DNA from 2 places in the uncultured Comamonas sp. genome. Region 2 is predicted to be linked to the other one. Evidence: predicted binding sites of a transcription regulator. Region 2 holds the regulator's gene; the other holds the start of a gene.
What was found. The regulator LexA, encoded in region 2, represses DNA repair genes until DNA is damaged. The targets are predictions, from matches to a motif close to ACTGTATNNNNATACAGT.
Positions count from the first base shown of each region.

Region 1 (11,228 bases), on a different contig from region 2:
AATGCTCCACCCATGGTGTTTGTGATTCACTCTGAAGTGCTGGCATTGAATGTAGATTTCAAGGCATTTATTGAGGCCATTGAGCCAGTGGCTATTTTTGATATGCGAAAGGCACCTCGACTTGATTTTATTTCCTCAAATAGGGTTAATTCTTTCGCGCTGCTTGATTCGATGCATGTAAAATATTTTGATGTTTTAGGTAGGACTGGATTTTCATCCTCTCGCGCCTCCGAATTTGAATTATCTGTGTTTATCGGGGACATCTGCAGTCGAGCGGAAAGCATTGGGGGAGATAATCATCCAATGATTATGCTCTTTGATGATTCTGATTTTTACCATCGTTGCGAGAGGGCGTTGGTCAAGAACTTCGATTTAGAGAATGTTTCCAAAAACTCTCTCGCTGAATTTTCTCATGGGGATTCGAAGCTGAGGATGTAAGCTCCAATGATTCTGAAAAGAGCCGACCTACTTTTTAGTGGGTTGGCTTTTTTGTTCGGGGCCTGCAAGCCACCTTTGACCACTCCAGGTTGCACGATGTCTATTGACCTCGGAAATTGTGTCAACAGGTCTACCGAGTGCAGGAGGTGAGGTTCTGCGCCAAAGTCTCCACGATCCGACTTTTCCCGGCCTATCGTCCAGCCCGCCCGCAGCGTCGGCTCCATCCGGGACCACGCTCGGCTTCCAGCGAGGCCCCTTCTCCTCGCCCTGCAGGATCCTGATGCGTTCTGAGGCGCAGGCCACTTCCTGCGGTGTCTTCATATTGGCCAGATTCTGGAGGATCTCGTTCTGCATTCGAAGGCCCACGCTCTCCAGCGCGGACTTCGCACGCGACTGCTGCCGGTCATCCCTGCGGTCTTGTGCACCTTCACGAGCCTTATGCTGCTCGGTCAGCAAGGAGCATGCTGGGGCAACTGCTGGCGACCGGGCGGTGTGCGGATGCCCATCTGCTGACACAACTTGGCCTGCTGGTACTGCGGCGAGTCGGTCCCATAGATGAGGCGTACCGGTTCCAGCTTGACAGTGTTACCGCAGCGATGGCACCTTGCATCGCCGCGCTGGGATTGCCCGCTGCTTTGTGTGGGTCGGCGGTCAGGCTTGGTACCGGCTGCTCGATACGAGCGCGCAGATACTCGTGCGTGCGGACATGCATGGCACTGTAGAGGCCCTGCTCGTTCTTCCTGATGAAGTAGTTCGCGAAGTACTTCTCAGACTCCGAACTGCGGTACCCATAGGGTATCGAGCAGAGAACTCAGTTGGACGATCAGTATCACCGGCGCGACGGCGACGCAGCGGAGGAATCGATGCGTCGACTGTTAACGGTTACCGGTGTGGCGTGCAATTTGGGAGGATGAAACAGCAATCTATGCAGACGCAGCATCAGGCCGAAAGTGCTGCGGGTCGACGCCCCCCCCGGCGCTGGCAGCGTGTGCCCTACAACGGGCCACATAGCTTCGATTTCGCTCCACTGATTGGTTATCGCTTGGCGAGTGCTGGGGCCGAGGCGGCGAGCCCATCGGCAGAGAGGTCGCTTTTGGCTCCAAAGGTGCCTTCAACGTTTCTTCCGGAATCGACAGCAAACGCTGCAAAGCAGCCGTCGCTTCTTAGTTTTCTACTGCCCAATATAAGTTGGTCGGGCTTTAGCACATCCAAAACGCCCACCCCTCACCCCAACGCCGTATCCAACACCATCATCAAAACAAACCCCACCATCAACCCGGTAGTCGCAAAAAACTCATGCCCCTTGCGGTGCGATTCCGGGATGATTTCGTGGCTGATGACAAAGAGCATGGCGCCGGCGGCGAAGCCCAGGCCCCAGGGGAGGAGCAGGGCGGAGCTGCCGATGATGGCGGCGCCGGCGACGGCGCCCAGGGGTTCGACCAGGCCGGAGGCGATGCCCAGCAGGACGGAGAAGCCTCGGCTGGAGCCGACGGCCAGCAGCGCGGCGGCGACGACAAAGCCTTCGGGGACATCCTGGATGGAGATGCCGATAGCGAGCGCATTGGCGCGCATGCCTTCATTGCCGGCGTAGCCCACGCCAATGGCCAGGCCTTCGGGGAGATTGTGGAGGATGATCGCAAACACAAACAGCCAGGTGCGGCGCAGCTGCTGGGCGCTGGCGCCTTCGCGGCCTTTGATGAAGTGTTCGTGGGGCAGCAGGCGGTCCATCACCAACAGGGCCATGCCGCCCAGCAGGATGGAGGTGCCGACGACACCGCCAGCAGCCCAGGCGCTGCCGCCAAAGATGTTGGAGGCACGTGCGGCATCCAGTGCGGGGATGACCAGCGAGAACGCGCAGGCGGCCAGCATCACGCCGGCGCCAAATCCAAAAAGGGTGTCGCGTGTGCGTTCAGACGGGCGTTGGGCCAGCAGCACCGGCAGGGTGCCCAGCGCAGTGGCCAGCGCGGCCATGCAGCCGCCCAGCAGTGCGTTGCGCACCGATGGCTCGTTTTTGAGGCCATCCCAAATGAGCGCGCCGAGTGCAAATACCCCCAGGCCACAGATCAGCAGACCGATGCGGGTTCGCAGCTTGAGCGCCGGTTTCGGCGCAAGGCTGGCGGTGCTGCGCGATGCGTCATCGCGCGGATCGGGCTGGTTGTCCATTTCCATCGGTTGGTGGCCTGGGGTCATGTGGGTGCTCGCGTGCTCAGTGGGGGAATGGCTTATTGGCCCAGCGCTGCGGCGTACTTGCGGGCAACGGTGCCCCAGTCCACCACATTGTAGAAAGCGGCAATGTATTCAGGGCGGCGGTTTTGGTACTTCAGGTAGTAAGCGTGCTCCCACACATCCAGGCCCAGGATCGGGGTGTTGCCCGAGCCAATGCCTTTCATCAGCGGCGAGTCCTGGTTGGCGCTGCTTTCCACCGCCAGCTTGCCTTCAGGCGTTACCGTCAGCCAGGCCCAGCCGCTGCCAAAACGGCTCAGTGCCGCCTTGGTGAAGGCATCCTTGAAGGCCTCAAAACCACCCAGGTCGGCATCGATGGCCTTGGCCACATCGCCTTGGGGCAGGCCGCCGCCGCTGGGCGACATCACTTCCCAGAACAGGCTGTGGTTGGCATGGCCGCCGCCGTTGTTGCGCACGGGCAGGCGCAGCTTCTCGGGCAGCGATTCCACCTGGGCCACCAGCGCTTCGATGGGCAGGTTGGCGAACTCCGTGCCTTCAACCGCCGCATTGAGGTTGTTCACATAGGTCTGGTGGTGCTTGCTGTAGTGGATCTCCATCGTCTGGGCGTCAATATTGGGCTCCAGGGCATCGTAGGCATAGGCCAGCTTGGGGAGGGTATAGGACATATCGTGTGTCAGTCGTTGGGTGGAGAGCAGTGGGTCAATGCCGGTGCGGCGGCTGTCAGTGCAGCAGCGTGCCCGGCGGCGGGTTGCCCGAAGGCATGGAAACGCTGTGGGCCTGCCGCTCCATCGCATCCTCGCGCTCGCGGGCGGCGCAGCGGTTGTGGTGCTCGTTCAAGGCGGCAAAGGTGTGGTGCAGGTGCTTGCAGGCGGCCGATCGCAGATCGGCGCTGGCATGGTCGTCGCGTGTCAAGGCCAGCAGCTGGTGGTGGGCGCAGTGGATGCACTCGCCGGCGGATATGGGCTGGCTCAAGGTGTTGAAGCAGTCGGCCAAATTCAGGTGCGCGACCACAAAGGCGGCGAGGCGGTCATCGGCGCAGACGCCGGCCGGTGCATCGTGGAACAGCTGGTGCGCCACGCGCAGCGCATGCTCATGCCAGACCAGCGCCTGCTCGGGGCGGTTGTCGCGGCTGGCTTCCACGCCGGTCTGGGTCAGGCGCTCCCATTCGCGCAGCAGCAGCGGGCCCGATACGGAGGACGGAAAACGTGAACTCATCGCTGCTCCTTGGCGGGCCCGCTGGCCGCCGTCATCACCCAGGCGTGCGATGCCTTGGCGGTTTCTGTGGGGACAAAGGCCTGGGGGTCTTCCAGCAGGCAGGTGGTGCCCAGGCGCTTGCACTGGTCGTGGTCGCGCCAGTAGCCGCCGTGGCTGATGCAGCCGGTCTGGCAGATCACCAGGTTGGCGGCATGCTGGCCCAGCTCCTGCAGATAGGCATCGGGTGGCGGCTGGGGCACGGCGGCCACTTCCATCGTCGCGGCCGGGTCCACACAGCGGCGCACGGCCGTGACGGCCGCCCGGTTGGCGATGGCCGACAGGTGGCGCAGCCGGTCTTCGCGCTCCCAGATGAGGGCGCTGTCGCGCATGATGACCTGGGCCCGCAGCCGGGTGACCTGGGCGCGCAGCGCCTTCACTTCAGCACGCAGGGCATCGACCTGGGCCGTGCAGCGCGCTTGCAGTGCAGCATAGTGGCGCAGCATCACACCGTGCTCCTGCACCAACGGATGGATGTCACTGTCTGGGTTTGGCACGGTGGGCTCGCCTCCACGGAATCAACGGAAAACACTTTGCTCGGCATCAAGGCAGCATCAAATGAAACCATAATAAATGAGAATCGTTTCTATTCGCAAACTCATTTGTGTATGGCCTGCCAGTTAGCAGTGGAATAGCGCTATCAGTTGAGCGAGCCATACGGCCAGAAGGGGACATGGCTGCAAAGTTAAAATAGCTGTATAAAAATACAGATAAGCTATCACTCACACCCACCGCATCCAACCTCCATGCTGGCCCCCCATCGCTACTACTACCTGCACAACTTCGAGCGCGCGCTGCAGTGGTTGGGGCAGCGCTATGGCGATGTGCTGGATGCGCAGGAGCAGCAGTTTCTGGCGGACTTTGCGCAAGCCCCGATGCAGTCGCAGGCGCTGATGGTGCGCATGCTGATGCGGCGCGGGCCCTGGTTCCGCGCGGACAAGCTGGTCTACGACGAGATCCCCGATGTGCATGCCGCCGCGCAGCCCTTGCTGGCGCTTGGCTGGATCGATGCCGATGCCGACATGGCCCTGGCCGAGCTGTTTGCGCTGCACACCAAGCCCGAGCTGCTGCAGATCTTTGCCCACGCCGGCTTGGCGCGCTCGCTGCGCAAGGCGGACATGCTGGCCCAGCTTGCACAATGGGCGCAGCTGTCTGATCCAGGTACCGAGCAAGAAGCCCAAGAGCAGCTGCAGCCCTACCACCGCTGGCACCCGCAGGCCGAGCATGCCGCCTGGCGCGTGACGGTCGGCGAGTTGGCTGAAGGCCTGCGCCTGATGTTCTTTGGCAATCTGCACCAGGACTGGTCAGAGTTTGTGCTGGCCGACCTGGGCATCTTCAAGTACGAGACGGTGGCCTTTGATGCGCAGTCGCGCGCGTTTCAGACCCGTGCCGATGTGCAGGGCTACCGCCAGCTGCAGCAGTGGCGCCAGGCGGTGGATGAGGATGAAGACCGCCAGGCCTTGATGGACGCGCTGGCCGCCTGGCGCAGCGCCAACCCCTGGCTGCAGCAGCGCCATGCCAAGGTGCTGCTGCGCCTGGGCCAGGCCTGCGAGCGCAGCCAAAGCTGGGCACTGGCCGAGCAGGCCTATGCCGCCAGCCCCTACCCGGGCGCGCGCCACCGCCGCATGCGCGTGCTGGAACGCATGGAGCGTTTTGACGAAGCCCTGGCCCTGGCCAGCGCCGCCGCGCAGCAGCCCGAGAGCGATGAAGAAAGCCAGCGCCTGGCCCGCATGCTGCCGCGCCTGCGCCGCCACCTGGGCCAGCGCAGCGCCAGCCGCCGCGCGCTCAAACCCGAGGTGGCACAGCTGCGCGAGGATGTGGCGCTGGACCGGGTGCTGCGCATGCCACGCATGGCGCACGGTGGGGCGGCGATGGATGCGCTGAGCGATGCGGCTGCCCTGGAAGCCGCCTTGCGCGCTGGCGAAGCGCTGGACGCCACCGAGGCCCCCGAAGGCCTGCGCCTGATGCCGGTGGAATACGCGTTGCGCGACCACTGGCACCGCGACGATGCGCCGGTGTTTTATGTCGAGAACGCGCTGGTCAACTCGCTGTTTGGCCTGCTGTGCTGGCCGGCGATTTTTGCGCCTTTGCCGGGGGCGTTTTTTCATCCGTTTCAGGCGGGGCCGGCCGATGTGTATGCGCCCGATTTTGTTGCGCGGCGTGCGGCGCTGTTTGGCGCTTGCCTGGCCATGCTCGATGACGGCAGTTATGCCGATGTGATCCGCCAGCGCTTTGCCGACAAGGCCGGCCTGCAGTCGCCGTTTGTGTTTTGGGGAACGTTGACCGAGGCACTGCTGGCGCATGCGCTGGCCTGCATCCCGGCGGCCCACCTCAAGCTGCTGTTCCAGCGCCTGCTCGGCAATCTGCAGGCCAACCGCACGGGCTTTCCGGACCTGGTGCGGTTCTGGCCGGCGGAGCGGCGCTACCAGCTGGTGGAAGTCAAAGGCCCGGGCGACAAGCTGCAGGACAACCAGATCCGCTGGCTGGAGTACTGCGCCGCCCATGGCATACCCGTGGGCGTCTGCCATGTGCAGTGGCGCGAGGCGGGCGCATGAGCTACACCGTGGCGGTGCGCGCCTTGTGCGAGTTCACCGCCCGCGCGGGCGATCTGGATCTGCGCTTTACACCGGCGCCATCGGCGCTGGAGGGCATCGAAGGCCATGGCCTGGTGCGTGCCCGCCGGGGCGCTGGCTATGAGGCGGAGGTACGCCTGGCAGGCCGCTTTGAAGACCTGCAGGTACGCGGCCGCGCCGATGGCTTTGACCCGGCCCTGGGTCAGCTCGAAGAAATCAAAACCTACCGGGGCCAGATCGACAGCGTGCGCGACAACCACCGCGCGTTGCACTGGGCGCAGGCCAAGGTCTACGGCCATCTGCTGTGCCTGGAGCGGGGCCTGCCCAGCTTGAAGGTGGCGCTGGTCTACTTCAACGTCGGCACGCAGCAAGAGACCGTGCTGGCCGAGCCCTACAGCGCCGCCAAGCTGCAGGCGTTTTTTGAGCAGCAGTGCCGCTTGTTTTTGGACTGGGCGCGCAGCGAGGCCGCGCACCGCAGCGCGCGCGATGCGGCGCTCACGGCGCTGCGCTTTCCGTTTGCGCAGTTCCGCAGCGGGCAGCGGGCGCTGTCGGTGGCGGTGTACCGCACCGCGCAGGCAGGCTTGCAGGCGGGTGGCGGCAGCTGTTTGATGGCGCAGGCACCCACCGGCATTGGCAAGACCGTGGCCACGATTTTTCCGATGCTCAAGGCCAGTGCGGCGCAGGGGCTGGACAAGCTGTTTTTTCTGACCGCCAAGACCACCGGCCACCGGCTGGCCTTGCATGCGCTGGGCCTGTTGCAGACGGCACTGCAGGGCCAGACGGGCGCGGTGCCGCTGCGCGTGGTCGATCTGCAGGCGCGCGACAAAAGCTGCGAGCACCCGGACAAGGCCTGCCATGGCGAATCCTGCCCGCTGGCCCGGGGCTTTTACGACCGCTTGCCTGCCGCCCGCGCCCAGGCGCTCGCGCAAGAGCCGATGCTGACGCCCGACAAGGTGCGCAGCCTGGCGCTGCAGCACCAGGTCTGCCCCTATTACCTGACGCAGGAGCTGGCGCGCTGGAGCGATGTGGTCGTCGGCGACTACCACTACTTTTATGACAGCGCCGCCATGCTGTATGCGCTGACCCAGGCCCACCAGTGGAAGGTGGGCGTGCTGGTGGACGAGGCCCACAACCTGCTCGAACGCGCCCGCCGCATGTACACGGCCGAGCTGCCGCAGCACACCTTGGCTGCGGCGCGCAAGGCGGCGGCCGGCCCGGTCAAGAAATCGCTGGATGCCTTGAACCGCCAATGGAACGCACTGAACAAGGCCCAGCAAGAAGGCGGCCAGGACTACCAGGTCTACCCCGAACTGCCGCCCGGCCTGTTGGGCGCCGTGCAGCGCGCCGTGGCCGCCATTGCCCAGGCCCAGGGCGACAGCCCCATGCTGCCCGGCGATGCGGTACTGGGCTTTTACCTGGAGGCCTTGTCGTGGCTGAACCTGGCCGAGCAGCTGGGGCCGCATGCGCTGTTTGATACCAGTTTGTGGCGCAGCGCAACGTCCGGCCGCCGGGGGCCGATGTCCACGCTCTGCATCCGCAATGTCGTGCCCGCGCCGCACCTGGCTGCGCGCCATACCGCCGCCTGCGCCACGGTGCTGTTCTCCGGCACCCTGGGGCCGCAGGCCTTCTACCAGGATCTGCTGGGCCTGCCGCCCGCCACGCAGTGGGTGGATGTGCCCTCGCCCTTCCAGGCCGCGCAGCTGCAGGTGCAGATTGCCGGGCATATCTCCACCCGCTACCAGGACCGGGCGCAGTCGCTGGCGCCAATTGCCGAGCTGGTGGCGGCGCAGTTTGCCCGCCAGCCAGGCAACTACCTGTGTTTTTTCAGCAGCTTTGACTATTTGCAGCGCGCCGCCGAATGCATGCAGCGCCTGCACCCGCAGCTGCCGCTGTTCTGCCAGACCTCGGCGATGGACGATGCCGGGCGCGCCGCCTTTTTGGCGCGCTTTGACGAGGCCGGGCGGGGCATTGGGCTGGCGGTGCTGGGCGGGGCGTTTTCAGAAGGGGTGGACTTGCCGGGCAACCGGCTGATTGGCGCCTTTATCGCCACCCTGGGCCTGCCCCAGGTCAACCCCATCAACACACACATGCAGCGGGCCATGGCCCAGCGCTTTGGCGCTGCCAAGGCCTATGACTACACCTACCTCTACCCGGGGCTGCGCAAGGTGGTGCAGGCGGCCGGGCGGGTGATTCGCAGTGAGGACGACCGGGGCGTGGTGGTGCTGATCGACGACCGCTTTCACCGCGCCCAGGTACGCGCGCTGCTGCCAGGCTGGTGGGCGCCGCAAAAGCTGTAGCGCAGGGTTTGTCTCAGAGGGTGTTAGGGGTTTCTGTACCAAATTTCCCATCCCTGGGGGCGCTGTAAGAAAATACGGGCCTCTATGCCGATCCACGCCCTTTCCTTCTCGCCCCTGCGCCCTGTGGCCGGGGCCGCTGCGCTGCTGTGCGCCTTGTCCGCCGCTGCACAAACGGCACCCGCAACACCTTCCACCCCTGAAACCCCCGCTGCCGAAGCCACCTTGCCGACCGTGTCGGTGCGCTCGGCTGTTGGCACCGCGGACCTGCTGCAGCTGCCGGCCTCGGCCAATGTGGTGGAAGGCCGCGAGCTGCAGGATCGGCAGATGCAGGTCAACCTGTCCGAAGCGCTGGGCAGTGTGCCCGGCCTGACCCTGAACAACCGCAACAACTATGCCCAGGACCTGCAGCTGAGCGTGCGCGGCTATGGCGCGCGCTCCACCTTTGGTGTGCGCGGCGTGCGCCTGTATGTCGATGGCATACCGGCGACGATGCCCGATGGCCAGGGCCAGACCTCGAATGTCGATATCTCTAGCCTGGAGCGGGTGGAGGTGCTGCGCGGCCCGTATTCGGCGCTGTACGGCAATGCCTCGGGCGGTGTGCTGAGCTTTTACACCGAAGACCCGCAAGGCCCGCTGAAGCTGGAAACTGGCGCGAGCGTAGGCAGCGATGGCCAGCAGCGCTACAGCCTGAAGGCCAGCGGCCAGACCGATGGCGGCATGGGCTATGTGCTGAGCACCAGCCGCTTCATGACCGATGGCTACCGCGAGCACAGCGCCGCCGACCGCAACCTGCTCAACGCCAAGCTGGTGATTCCGCTGGCGCATGACGACAAGCTGACCCTGGTGGCCAACCACACCCGGGGCGATGCGCAGGACCCGCAGGGCCTGACCATGGCGCAGTGGCAGGCCGATCCGCGCCAGGCCAGCAGCGTGGCCAACCAGTACAACACGCGCAAATCGCTGGAGCAGCAGCAGCTGGGCGCCACCTATGACCTGCGCATCAACGCCCGGCAAAGCCTGAGCCTGTCTGCCTACTACGGCCACCGCAGCATGCTGCAGTACCAGTCCATCCCCAAAGCGCCGCAGCTGGCGCCGGGCCACGCCGGCGGCGTGATCGACATGGCGCGCGACTATGCCGGTGCCCGCCTGGTCTGGGTGGGTGAGTTCGACACCATCGTGCCGCTGCAGCTGAGCGCGGGGCTGGATCTGCAGCAGATGACCGAGAACCGCCAGGGCTACGAGAACTTTATCGGCAACACCTTGGGCGTGCGCGGCCAGCTGCGCCGGGACGAGAAAAACAAGGTCAGCAGCACCGACCCCTTTGTGCAGGCGCGCTGGCAGCTGGCGCCCCGCTGGAGCCTGGACACCGGCCTGCGCTACAGCCGCGTGCGCTTCAGCTCGGACGACTACTACATCACCCCCGGCAATGGCGACGACAGCGGCAGCAGCCGCCACAGCAAGTTGCTGCCGGTCGCTTCGCTGTCGTACCAACTCAGCCCGCAGCAGACGGTTTACGCCAGCGTGGGGCGCGGCTTTGAGACGCCGAGCATCACCGAGATGTCCTACCGCAACAGCGGCTCGGGCCTGAACACCGATCTGCGGCCCACCAGCAGCACGCAGTGGGAGCTGGGCTACCGCCAGCAGCTGCGTGGCGATGCGCTGCGCGGGCTCTGGAGCGCGGCGCTGTTCCAGTCGCACAGCAGTGATGAGATCGTGACCGACCAAAGCGCCGGCGGCCGCACCACCTACCGCAATGCCGGCAAGACCCGCCGCCAGGGCGTGGAGCTGTCGGCCCAGTTGGACCTTGTGCGCGACTGGCAGCTGCGCGCCGCCTATACCTGGCTGGATGCGCGCTTCCGCGAGGATTCGGGCAGCGGCATCGCCGGCCAGCGCCTGCCGGGCCTGGCCCGCCACAACGCCTACCTGGGTGCCGACTGGCACTTTGCGCCGGCCTGGACGGTCGGCATGGGCGTGCAGGCCAGCTCCAATGTGCAGGCCAACGATGCCAACACCCAGGCTGCCCCCGGCTATGCCACCACGGCCCTCAGCCTGGGCTACCGCGCACAGATCGCCCCGCGCTGGACCCTGGCCGCGTTTGCGCGGGTCAACAATGTGTTCGACAAGCACTACATCGGCTCGGTCATCGTCAACGACGGCAACCAGCGCTATTTTGAAAGCGCGATGGGGCGCAACTGGGCCAGTGGCGTCAACGTCAGTTACCAGTTTTAAGCCGTTCCCCTCGCTATTGCCCTCCGGGATGCTTATCCACCGCTTGCTGGTGCATAGCGCGGGGGCATAGGGCCAGCCGGTAAAATCCCCGGTTTTGCGGGCTGGCCGCCGGCTGTAGAGCCCAGGCCCAGCGCTTGCCGCAAACCCCGTTTTTAAAACCACCCGCCTGCGCTGCGCAGCTGCCCCGGCCCTGACCGCGCAGCGCCGCAGCGCCCTGGCGGGTGTCTGTTGGTGCCTCCATGAACAACACCCCCCC
Region 1 is NZ_CAXYJV010000034.1:45,970-57,197, reverse strand. It holds gene ACHWUQ_RS12195 (hypothetical protein) at 1-438, shown strand, start outside; gene ACHWUQ_RS12190 (ZIP family metal transporter) at 1,663-2,601, opposite strand; gene ACHWUQ_RS12185 (superoxide dismutase) at 2,661-3,287, opposite strand; gene ACHWUQ_RS12180 (hypothetical protein) at 3,343-3,837, opposite strand; gene ACHWUQ_RS12175 (hypothetical protein) at 3,834-4,370, opposite strand; gene ACHWUQ_RS12170 (VRR-NUC domain-containing protein) at 4,620-6,428, shown strand; gene ACHWUQ_RS12165 (ATP-dependent DNA helicase) at 6,425-8,743, shown strand; gene ACHWUQ_RS12160 (TonB-dependent receptor family protein) at 8,828-10,972, shown strand; gene ACHWUQ_RS12155 (DUF2760 domain-containing protein) at 11,212-11,228, shown strand, end outside.
Region 1: a site for LexA is predicted at 4,567-4,584, ahead of ACHWUQ_RS12170 (VRR-NUC domain-containing protein). Genes of this name have one in related genera too.

Region 2 (11,228 bases):
CTGCCTACCAGGCGCTGGCGCACCAGACGGCCGACCACCGTGAGGCCGTGAGCGCCTTCCTCGACAAGCGTACGCCGGAGTTCAAGGGCTAACGCGCCGTTCGCCCGCTAGCCGAAGGCTTGTTGGATCTGCCGGGCCAGCTGCAAGGCCTGCGCCTCGCTGGTGATATTGGCAAAGCCCATCAGCAGGCCTTGGCGGGGCGCGGCATCGATATACCAGCGCGACAGCGGATGCGTGGCCAGGCCTTGCGCGCGGGCGCGCTGGGCCACCAGGCTGTCGTTGTCGCTGTCCCCAATCTGCCCGAGCAAATGCAGACCGCCGGGCTGCAAGTCAATGCGCAGGCGATCGCCCAGCACCTGCTGAAAACTGCGCTGTGCCACCTCGCGGCGCTCGGCGTACAGCAGCCGCATCTTCTTGAGGTGGCGCGCAAAGTGTCCCTGGGCCATGAAATCGGCCACGCTGGCCTGCAGCAGATAGGGACTGCCGGCATTGAGGTTGGAGCTGACGGCCTGGAAGCGCGGCACCACCTCCAGCGGCACTACGGCGTAGGCCAGGCGCAGGCCCGGAAACATCACTTTGCTGAAGGTGCCGGCGTAGATCACGCGGTCCTGCTGGTCCAGGCTTTTAAGGGCGGGCAGGGGCCGGCCCTGGTAGCGGAATTCGCTGTCGTAGTCGTCTTCGATGATCCAGCTGCCGGCCTCCCGCGCCCAGTCCAGCAGCGCCATGCGCCGTTCCAGCGACAGGGTCACGCCCAGCGGGCTTTGGTGCGATGGCGTCACCATCGCAAACCGGGCGTAAGGGCTCCGCTGCCGGCCAACTTCCACCTGCATGCCCTGGGCATCGACCGGCACCGGCACGATCTGCACCGAGGCATTCTGTAAAAACGGACGGGCCAGGATATAGCCCGGGTCCTCAAACCAGAACGCATCGCCGGGGCTCGCAAGGCTGCGCAGGCTCAGCTCCAAGGTATTGCGCAGGCCGGTGGTGACAAATACCTGCTCGGGCACGCAGGTCACGCCACGCGAGACCGCCAGGTAGGCCGCAATGCGCTGGCGCAGTTCCTCATCGCCTTGCGGGTTGGGGTAGGCCAGACGGAAGGGCTCGCTGCTGCGCAGGCGGTGGGTGACCAGCCGGTTCCAGACCTTGCGCGGAAAGGCATCGATCGCCGGCAGCCCCAGCTGCAGCGGCCGGGGCTGCAGGCCATCGTAGTCGACGATGTGGGTGGCCGGTGGCTGGGCAACGGCTTGCGGCGCCATTGCGGACGCGGCGGGGGGCAGGCCCGGTGATATGACCGTGCCCGCCGCCCCGCGTACCTGGAAATAGCCTTCATCGGCCAGGATGCGGTAGGCCAGATCGACGGTGCCGCGCGACAGGTTCAGCTCGGCCGCCAACGCCCGCGACGCCGGCACCCGGTCGCCCGCACGCAGATGGCCTTGCGCAATGGCGGTCTTGAAGCGCTGGCAGATCTGCAGGTACATGGGCAGCTGCAGGCTGCGGTCGACCTGCAGTTGCAGGGCTTGCACGGAGGGGGTGGGGTCGGGCATCCAGGTATTCCTATCTTGGCCTAGTCATTTTTGCATTTCTTGGCTCTTTTGGCTCGGCCAAGACCATCGCATACTGGCTGCCAGCAACGGAATTCACCGACGCAACCCTGGATGGAGATAGATATGCAAACCCGACTCGACTTCTACACCGCTGACCCCGCCATCATGAAAGCGCTGCTGGGCGTGGAAAACCAGATTGCCAAAGGCAGCCTGGACATTCTGCTCAAGGAACTGGTGCGCCTGCGCGCCTCGCAGATCAATGGCTGTGCCTTCTGCCTGGACATGCATGTGACCGATGCGATGAAGGCCGGTGAATCCAGCCGCCGTCTGGCCACTGTCGCCGCCTGGCGTGAGACCCCGTTCTTCAGCGACCGTGAGCGCGCTGCGCTGGCGTGGACCGAGGCACTGACCCTTGTAGCGCACGACCATGTGCCCGATGCCGCCTGGGAAGCCGTGCGCCCCCACTTCAGCGATGCCGAGCTGATGGAGCTGACCGCTGTGATCACCTCGATCAACAGCTGGAACCGCTTTGCGATCGCCTTCCGCAAGATGCCCGTTTAACGGGCAAGCCCCCGGTGTTGTGCAAGGCGGCTTATGAAAGTCTTGGTGCTGGACGGCTGCAACCCGCTGGGCAAGCGCGTGGTCGGCAATCTGCGGCAGCTGGGTTACCCGGTGCTCGCCGATGCGGGCCCCCAACTGCCGGCTGCGTTGCATGGTGCCGAGGTGCTGATCGATCTGCGCGAGCCGCCTGTGGTGGATACGGCCGATGCGCTGGAGGGCTGGGCGCGCGCATGCCGGCAGCTGAATGCCGCCATCGCTGCTGCCGCAGTGGCGCACCATATTGCGCTGTCGGCCTTGGGTGTGCAGCGATTGCAAGGCAGCGGCTACTACCAGGCGATCGCGTTGCGGGAACTGCTGGCCCTGACAGGCAACACCCCCTGTACCGTGCTGCGTGCAGCACCCTTGTATGAAAGCCTGGGGCAACTGGCGCACGACAGCGTAGCCGATACGCTGCTGGCGATACCGGTGGCCCAGGTGCAGCCAATGGCGGCAGAGGATTTGGCGATGCTGGTGGCCGACGCCGCGCTGGCGCAGCCCTTGGCGGGCTGCATGGACGTGGCCGGCCCGCAGAAGATGGCGATGGCCGAGTGGGTGCTGCAGTACCTGCGCTTGCAAGGCGATCCTCGCATGGTGCTGGGCGATGCCGATGTGCCTTACCGGGGTGCGCTGCTAGACGATGGCTGCCTGGTTCCTGAGGGGCCCGCACGCCTGGGCCGAACCACGCTCGCCGCCTGGGTGTGCAAATCCCGGGCGATGTGATGCCGTAGAACTGTGCGGATGCTGCCCACCTTGGCCTGACTACTCAAACGATTGGACAAACGATGACCCGTACCTTGCTCTTGAACTGTGGCCCACACGGCCAGGCCAGCCACGCCTACCAACTGGCAACCGACATGCTGGCAGAGCTGGGCCTTGCGCAGCAGCCGCTGTTGGAACGCGATCTCGTCGCAACACCGATACCGCCGATCAGCCGCGACTATGCGCTGGCGATCACCTCGAATGCGAGCGCAGACGCACCCGCGCTGGCCTGGTCGGAAACGCTGATCAAAGAGCTGGAAGACAGCGATCTGCTGATGATTCTGACACCGATGCACAACTTTGCGGTGCCGGCCACGCTCAAGCTCTGGCTGGACCAGGTGATCCGTATACACCGCAGCTTTGCATCGACGCCCGAAGGCAAGATCGGCTTGATGAAGGACCGGCCCACCTTGGTGTTGGTCAGTTCAGGCGGCTTCCATGCAGGTCCAAAAGCGCGTCAGGAGGACTTTTTGACGCCTTATCTGCGTTATGCGCTGGCCTCCATCGGCATCCGCAATGTGCATTTTGTGTTGCTGCAAGGTCTGGTGTTGGGGCCCGATGCGGTGGCTGCTGCAGTGGATGGCGCGAGGGATGCCCTGCGCGAGCAGCTGGCGCCTTTCAAACAGCTGGCGCTGGAGGCTGCTGCGGCCGCACGCTGAGCGAAAGATGGAAAAGAAGAAGCCGCTGGCAGTGCAGCGGCAGCCACGGCTTAGTGGCCATGAGCAGCGGGCAGCGGGCTGAAGGCAGAGCGCTGAAGGTGCCGGTTTGGCGCGTGCCCGGCATGGCGGTAACGCCCGGTACGTTCAGCGTCTGCGTCAACCCAGCGTAGCGATTCCGCTGCTGTCCACCCCTCGTGACAGCAGGCATGCAGCTGCCAGCAGGCTGGCTACAACGCACCGGCCCGGATTGGCACTGGCTTAGACCGCGTGCAGATGCTCCAGCCGCTCCAGGCGTTCAAGCTCGGCACAGATATCGGCCATGCTGCCCGACATGGCCCAGCGCATGCCTTTTTGGCGGTGCAGGCTGGCCGGTTGCGCCCAGTACATCTTGACGGGGGCATCGTTGGCGGCCTGGGCGCTGCAGCGCTGTACCGACAAGAACGGGCGGGTGTGGGACTGTATACCTACTGAGAGGCGGCGGCGCGCTGCGGGTTTGCGCGGCAGGCGAATGCGGTCGATGGGGCGCTGTGCGGGTGTCTCTTCGGCAGGGCCGTCCACGCCAGGCGGAACGCTGGGGCCATCGAGCAGGCTCAGTTGCTGCACGGCACCACGCTGCGCAGCGGCGCTGGAGGCGGCGGCAAAGCAATGCACCTGGGCGGCAAGCTGGCCATCGTTGGCGGCGCCATGGGCTGGACGGCGGCGGCTGCTGCGCACGATGGCACGTTGGATGGACTGGAACCAGGGCAGGCCAGCGACGAGGGAAAAGGGCGCAAGCGCACGCAATGCATCTGCTACGAGCATGGGAGACTCCTTGGTGTACGGATGACAGCAGGATTGCGCAAGGCGAGCGCATTCCCCAGGGTTGTGGGCCGGGTGCCCACAACGCCCGCTACCTGGGGTTGCGCAGAAAGGGAGGGGCCGACAGGGCCGCTGGGCTTAGTTCAGCATCGTGTTGCGAATCAACCCGACGGCAATGCCTTCGATCTCGAAGGGCTCGCCCGGCTGCACGACGATGGGCAGGTAATCCGGGTTCTCGGCCAGCAGCTCGATGCCATCCTTGGTGCGCTGCAGGCGCTTGACGGTGACGTCATCGCCCAGACGTGCGACGATGATCTGGCCATTGCGGGCCTCGCGGGTGGCTTTGACGGCCAGCAGATCGCCATCGATGATGCCGACATCGCGCATCGACATGCCGCGTACCTTCAGCAGGTAATCGGGCTGCTGCTGGAACAGGCCGCCTTCAACGGTATAGGTCTGGTCGACATGCTCTTGCGCCAGGATGGGCGAGCCCGCTGACACGCGGCCAATCAGCGGCAGGGCCAGCTGGGCGAGCTCTTGCACCACACGGCCCAGGCCGGCGGTGGCGTTGGACACGCCTGCCAGCGGCGACGAAAAGCGCGTGCCGCGTGCCGCATTGATGGAGCGCACGGTATCACTTTGCAGGCGAATCCCCCGGGAGGTACCGCTGACCAGCTCGATCACACCCTTGCGTGCCAGCGCCTTGAGGTGGTCTTCTGCCGAATTGGCCGATTTGAAGCCCAGCTTGCTGGCGATTTCGGCGCGCGTTGGCGGGGCGCCGGTGCGCGAGATGGCCGTCTGGATCAGGTCCAGAATTTCTTGTTGGCGCGCGGTGAGTTTGGGATGGTCTCGCATAAGATCTCCGTGTGATCTGTGGTGCCGGGTGGCAGCCAAGCTGCCGTGCACTCCAACACCTGTATATCAATCCAGTACCTGTATTTTTAACCAGTTTTTTGCAGGAGGCAAGCTTTGCAGCCAAAAATTTTGATCATCGGCACCGGCGGCACCATTGCCGGCATGGCCGATGATGCCGAGAATCCCGGCCAGTACCGTGCGGCGCAGCTGTCGGTCGCGGCCCTGCTGGCGGGGGTGAGCGGTATCGAGACCGCCGCGGCGGGCCCGCTGGATGCAATGCAGATCGCGCAAATTGATAGCAAGGACATGAGCGACGAGGTCTGGCATGCGCTGCTCCAGGCTTGCGATGCAGCGATGCGCGACGAGGCGGTACGCGGTGTTGTTATCACCCACGGAACGGATACCTTGGAGGAAACTGCCTGGTTCCTGCATTGCGTTTTAGGGCGCCTGGCCAAGCCGGTGGTGCTGACCTGTGCGATGCGCCCGGCCAATGCCTTGATGCCCGATGGCCCGCAGAATCTGAAGGATGCCGTGGCCGCCGCTGCGGCGCTGGATGCGGACGGCCATCCGCTGTTGCGCGAGGTGGTCGCGGTGACCGGCGGGGGCGAGCTGCACAGCGCGCGCTGGCTGCAAAAGGTGCACCCGCACCGCTTGCTGGCCTTTTCATCGGGCGAACAGGGGCCGCTGGGCTGGGTGGATGGCACGAACGTGCGCCTGCGCCAGGGCTATGCACCGCAGGCAGCAGATACGGAGGGCGGCTACACCGGCAGCGCATGGCTGGCGGCCTTGCCCGCGCCGGCCAGTACGCCCTGGCCGTGGGTGGAGATCGTCACCAGCCATGCTGGCCTGCGCCCGGGGCTGTTGAAGGCGCTACAGGCCCAGGGTGTGGATGGCCTGGTGGTGGCAACCACCGGCAATGGCACGGTGCATGAGGTGCTGCTGGATGGGATCGCGCGCGCACGCCAGCAAGGCTTGCCGGTGTGGCGCAGCAGCCGCTGCAGCGATGGCGTGATCAGCGATGCAGTATTGCCCGGGATGGCCGACCTGGACAAAGACCTGGCCGTGGCCTTGACGCCCTACAAATGCCGGGTCAGCCTGCAGCTGGCGCTGGTGCAGGCCCGATCCAAAATCTAAGTACGGGCATGGGAGCCAACGGCAGATACCGGTTTATTTACCGATAAATAGACGGGCATAAAAAAGCCACTGTCGCACGACAGTGGCTTGGTAGATGAGGCAGAGTTGCTTATCAGGCCTGCAGGGCGGCAATCGCGCGCTGCGTGATTTCTTCGACCGAGCCCATGCCGCTGATCGCGCGGTACTTGGGGGCGGCGGCCGGGTCTTGTGCAGCCCAGCTGCTGTAGTAGTCGACCAAGGGGCGGGTCTGGCTGCTGTAGACGTCCAGGCGCTTCTTGACGGTTTCTTCCTTGTCGTCTTCGCGCTGCACCAGGGGCTCGCCAGTCACATCGTCCAGGCCTTCGGTCTTGGGCGGGTTGAACTTGACATGGTAGGTACGGCCCGATGCGGGATGGCTGCGGCGGCCGCTCATGCGCTCGATGATGGCTTCAAACGGCACATCGATTTCCAGCACGTAGTCGAGCTTGACGCCGGCCGCCTTCATCGCGTCGGCCTGCGGGATCGTGCGGGGGAAACCGTCAAACAGGAAGCCATTGGCGCAATCGGCCTGGGCGATACGTTCCTTGACCAGGTTGATGATCAGATCGTCACTGACCAGCTGACCGGCATCCATCACGGCCTTGGCCTGCAGGCCCAGTGGCGTGCCCGCCTTGACCGCTGCGCGCAGCATGTCGCCGGTGGAAATCTGGGGAATACCGTATTTTTGGCAGATGAAGGCAGCTTGCGTACCTTTGCCGGCGCCGGGTGCTCCCAAAAGAATTAATTTCATGGCGGTCCTTGGAGAATAAAAAACTTGCACGGCAAAAGCGGGCACTGAAGCCCGCTTTTACGCAAAAAAACTGGGCTTGAGCATATCACGCATCAGGGGATTGTCAGCGAACTGGGCACCAATACCGTGTCTCGGCTGCGCAAGACAGGCATGCTGCGCCTTTTTGCTTACGGTGTGCTTGCAGCAGGGGCGATGGTGGCGCATGGCTGGCACGCGGGTTACATCACGGCGCCAAGCAGCTGTCGCACACGCACCAGGTCCTCGGGGGTGTCCACGCCGGAGCCGGGGATCTGCCGCGTCACATGCACGGCGATGCGGTAGCCATGCCAGATTGCGCGCAGCTGCTCCAGCATCTCGATCTGCTCGGTAGGTGCCTGGCTGAGCGTGGGGAAGGTATGCAAAAACTGGGCGCGGTAGCTGTAGATGCCCATATGGTGCAGCGGCGCAAAACCGGGTGTGCCGGTGGTGCCGGGGTTCTTCCACCAGGCCATATTGACAAAATCACGGCCCCAGGGGATGGGCGCGCGGCTGAAATAGCTGGCTAGGCCCTGGGCATCGAGGACCACCTTGACCACATTCGGGCTGAGCAGCGATTCCAGATCGGCCATCGGATGGGCGACGGTGCCCATGCTGGCCTCGGGCCGCTCGCTGAGCAGGGCGGCGACCGCATCGATCAGCGCTGGCGCGATCAAGGGCTCATCCCCTTGCACGTTGACGACGATGTCGTCGCCGGCGAGCTTCAGCAAGCTGCAGGCCTCGGCCAGTCGGTCGCTGCCGCTGGGGTGGCTGGGCGAGGTCATCACCGCTTGGATGCCATGCTTTTTGCAGGCATCGATGATGCGCTCGTCATCGGCAGCCACCACCACGCGCTGGGCGGCGCTCTCCTGCGCGCGCTTGGCCACGCGCACCACCATCGGCAGACCGGCGATGTCCACCAGCGGCTTGTTGGGCAGGCGCGAGGACGCCATGCGCGAAGGAATCAGGACGGTGAACGGCGCGGGTGCGGATGCCATGGTGCGAAAGAAAGAAGAGTGGAGCCGGCTGGAATTGTAGCGAGCCCGCATGGCGGGCCGGGCGCAGGCGATCTGGGTGGGTGCGGCTGCGGCGGCAGGGTGCCAGGGCTCAGGGCCCCGGTTTGACCGGTGTAGGGGCTTCGTTGCTGCCAAACAGAATCGCCTCGATGGGGCGCAGTTTCTTCGCGTCGATCACTTCGCGCAGCTTAGGCAGGATGGCGACCAGGCCATCGTAGCCCTGGGCTTTTTCCAGCTGCAGTTGCAGACGGAAGCCCTTGAGGCCTAAGCCGCTGACCAACTGGCTGGCCGCGGCATAGGCCTTGATATAGCGTTCGCTGTGGTTGCTGATGGCAGCGGCTGGGTTGCTGGCTGCTGCTGGCGCGACAACCGGTGCAACTGCGGCGGCTGGCGGAGGCATGGGCGCTGGCACGGCCAGACTGTCGATGATGTCGCTGGCGTTGGAGGACGGCTGGCCAGCATCGCCGGGACGCAAAAGCTCGAGCAGACCTTGCTGCAGCAGCTGTTTGATGTCTTCCAGCACCTGCAATTGTCCGCCCGCCGAGGGCGCCAGGGCCATCACCTGTTCAATGCTTTTTTGGCCATCAAACATGATGAAGGCCGGGCGCATGCGATGGGGGAGGGAAGGATCGCGGGCGCGCAGCGCCTCCATGCCTTTGTCGGTTTTTTTGAGGATCAAGCTTTGCATTTCAACTCGCTGAAATAGATGGATGCAATCCAACAGGCCAGCCTGCAAAACATGTCTTCCAAACATGCAATGCAGGACAAATGCCTAAAAATTCAGCAAATTGTGTCTGTTTTTTACAAAGCTGCTATTGGGGTTTGCCTGTGCGGCCCGCCATGCGGCCCCTTTTTGGGGCGCAACTTCATCAATCTTTAATCTGCCGCAGCTAAGGCTTCGATTTCTTCGTCGCTCAGTGGGCGCGCTTCGCCTTCGAGCATGATGGGCATGCCATCGCGCACCGGGTAGGCCAGGCGCGCACTACGCGAGACCAGCTCCTGGCGTTCACGGTCATAGCGCAAAGGGCCTTTAGTGACAGGGCACACCAGCAGTTCAAGCAGTTTCGGGTCCATAGCGGCAATCAGTCTTTCTTTACAGGGGGCGATGCGGTCTGGCAAGGGCGCAGCAGGGCATCGACATGCTGGCCAAAGGCGGGGTCGATGGTGACCTCCAGAGGAACGGCCAGCGCATGCGGGGCAATGCACCAGAGCTTGTGCGCATCCTTTTCGGTGCACAGCAGCACGGGGGCATACGGTGCGTCTATTGTAGGGGCGCTGTTCGCCACCAACCCCAGGCTGGCCAGCCATGCCGGGTCGTCCAGCGGCGCATGGTCGGGCAGCGCATCGCTGCGTACCAGCTGCAGGCCCTGGGCTTGCAGCATCGCAAAAAATTCCTGCGGATAGGCAATGGCTGCCAGTGCATGCACCGGGCGGCCACGCAAATCGGACAGACGATGGCGACGGCCATCCTGGCCCACGGCATGGCAGGCCAGGCTGCGCTGCAGCGGCCAGGCCGCTGCGCCGGAGGCCGCCAGATGCGAGGGCGGCGGGCCGGCGTAGAGCGCAACGTCCAGCCGCCTGGGCCAGGGTTCGCGCAGCGGCCCGGCCGGCAGCTGCCAGCCATTGCCCACGCCTTGGGCGTTGAAGACGGCAATCTCCACATCACGGGCCAGTGCCAGGTGCTGCAGGCCATCGTCGCAGACCAGCACATCCACCTCAGGGTGGGCCTGCAAGGCGGCCCGGGCGGCTGTAGCGCGCAGTGCAGCCACATACACCGGTACGCCGCTGCGCTGGGCGATCAGCAGAGGCTCGTCGCCGACCTGGCGCGGGTTGCTGCCCGGGAGGACGGCAATGGCGTTGGGATCGTTGCGGGTGTCGCGCCCATAGCCGCGCGAGATGACGGCGGGCCGCCAGCCCTGGGCTTGCAAGGCCTGCACCAGGTGCAGGGTGACGGGCGTCTTGCCGGCGCCGCCGGCAATCACATTGCCCACCACCACCACCGGCACCGGCGCACGGTAGGCCTTGCAAAGGCCGCTGCGGTAGAGGGTGCGGCGCAGCGCGCCCAACGCGGCATAGCACCAGGACAGCGGCAGCAGCGCAATGGCCAGCGGGCCTTTGCGCTGCCATGCGTCGGTGATGCGTGCCGAGCCAGGGCGCGTAGCGGCAGCTGAAGGCGTGGGAGGGGAGGGGGCGGTCATGCAGGCTGCATGCTAGCACTGCCCAGGCACGGGGCCTGGTGTTTACTGTGCAGCCGTCTGGGTGGCGAAGGTGATCTGTTGCAGGCCGACGCGGCGTGCTGCTTCCATCACCGAGACCACCGACTGGTGCGGTGCCAGCGCATCGGCGCTGATGATGATCACGCTGTCCTTGCCGGCGGTGGCGGCATTGCGCAGCGCCTCGGCCATGTCGGCGACCGTCTTGCCTTCCAGCGCCACCTTGCCGACGGCGTAGCGCCCGTCGGCCGCCACGGAGACGATGATTTCCTTGGGCCGGTCGCGCAGCTGCTCGGCATTGGCGGTGGGCAAGGTCAGCTGCAGCTCGGTGAATTTGCTGTAGGTGGTCGAGAGCATCAGGAAGATGAGGACGACCAGCAGCACATCAATGAACGGGATCAGGTTGATCTCGGGCTCTGTCGTGGTGCGGGGGCGAAAGTTCATGCTGGCTCCTGCCCGGCGGTCAGCTGCGGCGCAGCTTGTTCAGGTGGCGCAGGAACTGCTCGGCCGACAGCTCCAGTGTCAGCAGATAGCCATCGACGCGGCTGCGGAAGTAGCGCCAGAAGATCAGCGCAGGGATGGCCACCATCAGACCGAAGGCGGTGTTGTACAGCGCGATCGAGATGCCGTGGGCGAGCATGCTGGGGTTGTTGCCGCCACCGCTTTGCGAGCCGAAGATCTCGATCATGCCGATCACGGTGCCCAGCAGGCCCAACAGGGGCGCAGCCGATGCAATGGTGGCCAGCGCGGTGAGGTATTTCTCGAGCTTTTGGGCTTCCCGGCGGCCGGTGCTCTCCAACGTGGCGCGCAGATCGGCTTCAGAGATGCGGGGCTCCAGGGTGATGGTGCGCAGGCCGCTGGCCAGC
Region 2 is NZ_CAXYJV010000050.1:235,370-246,597, reverse strand. It holds gene ACHWUQ_RS22070 (crotonase/enoyl-CoA hydratase family protein) at 1-92, shown strand, start outside; gene ACHWUQ_RS22065 (PLP-dependent aminotransferase family protein) at 108-1,544, opposite strand; gene ACHWUQ_RS22060 (carboxymuconolactone decarboxylase family protein) at 1,668-2,105, shown strand; gene ACHWUQ_RS22055 (NmrA family transcriptional regulator) at 2,139-2,864, shown strand; gene ACHWUQ_RS22050 (FMN-dependent NADH-azoreductase) at 2,927-3,562, shown strand; gene ACHWUQ_RS22045 (hypothetical protein) at 3,821-4,363, opposite strand; gene lexA (transcriptional repressor LexA) at 4,499-5,215, opposite strand; gene ACHWUQ_RS22035 (asparaginase) at 5,330-6,349, shown strand; gene adk (adenylate kinase) at 6,462-7,118, opposite strand; gene kdsB (3-deoxy-manno-octulosonate cytidylyltransferase) at 7,337-8,131, opposite strand; gene ACHWUQ_RS22020 (hypothetical protein) at 8,241-8,837, opposite strand; gene ACHWUQ_RS22015 (Trm112 family protein) at 9,026-9,223, opposite strand; gene lpxK (tetraacyldisaccharide 4'-kinase) at 9,232-10,347, opposite strand; gene ACHWUQ_RS22005 (biopolymer transporter ExbD) at 10,390-10,806, opposite strand; gene ACHWUQ_RS22000 (MotA/TolQ/ExbB proton channel family protein) at 10,826-11,228, opposite strand, start outside.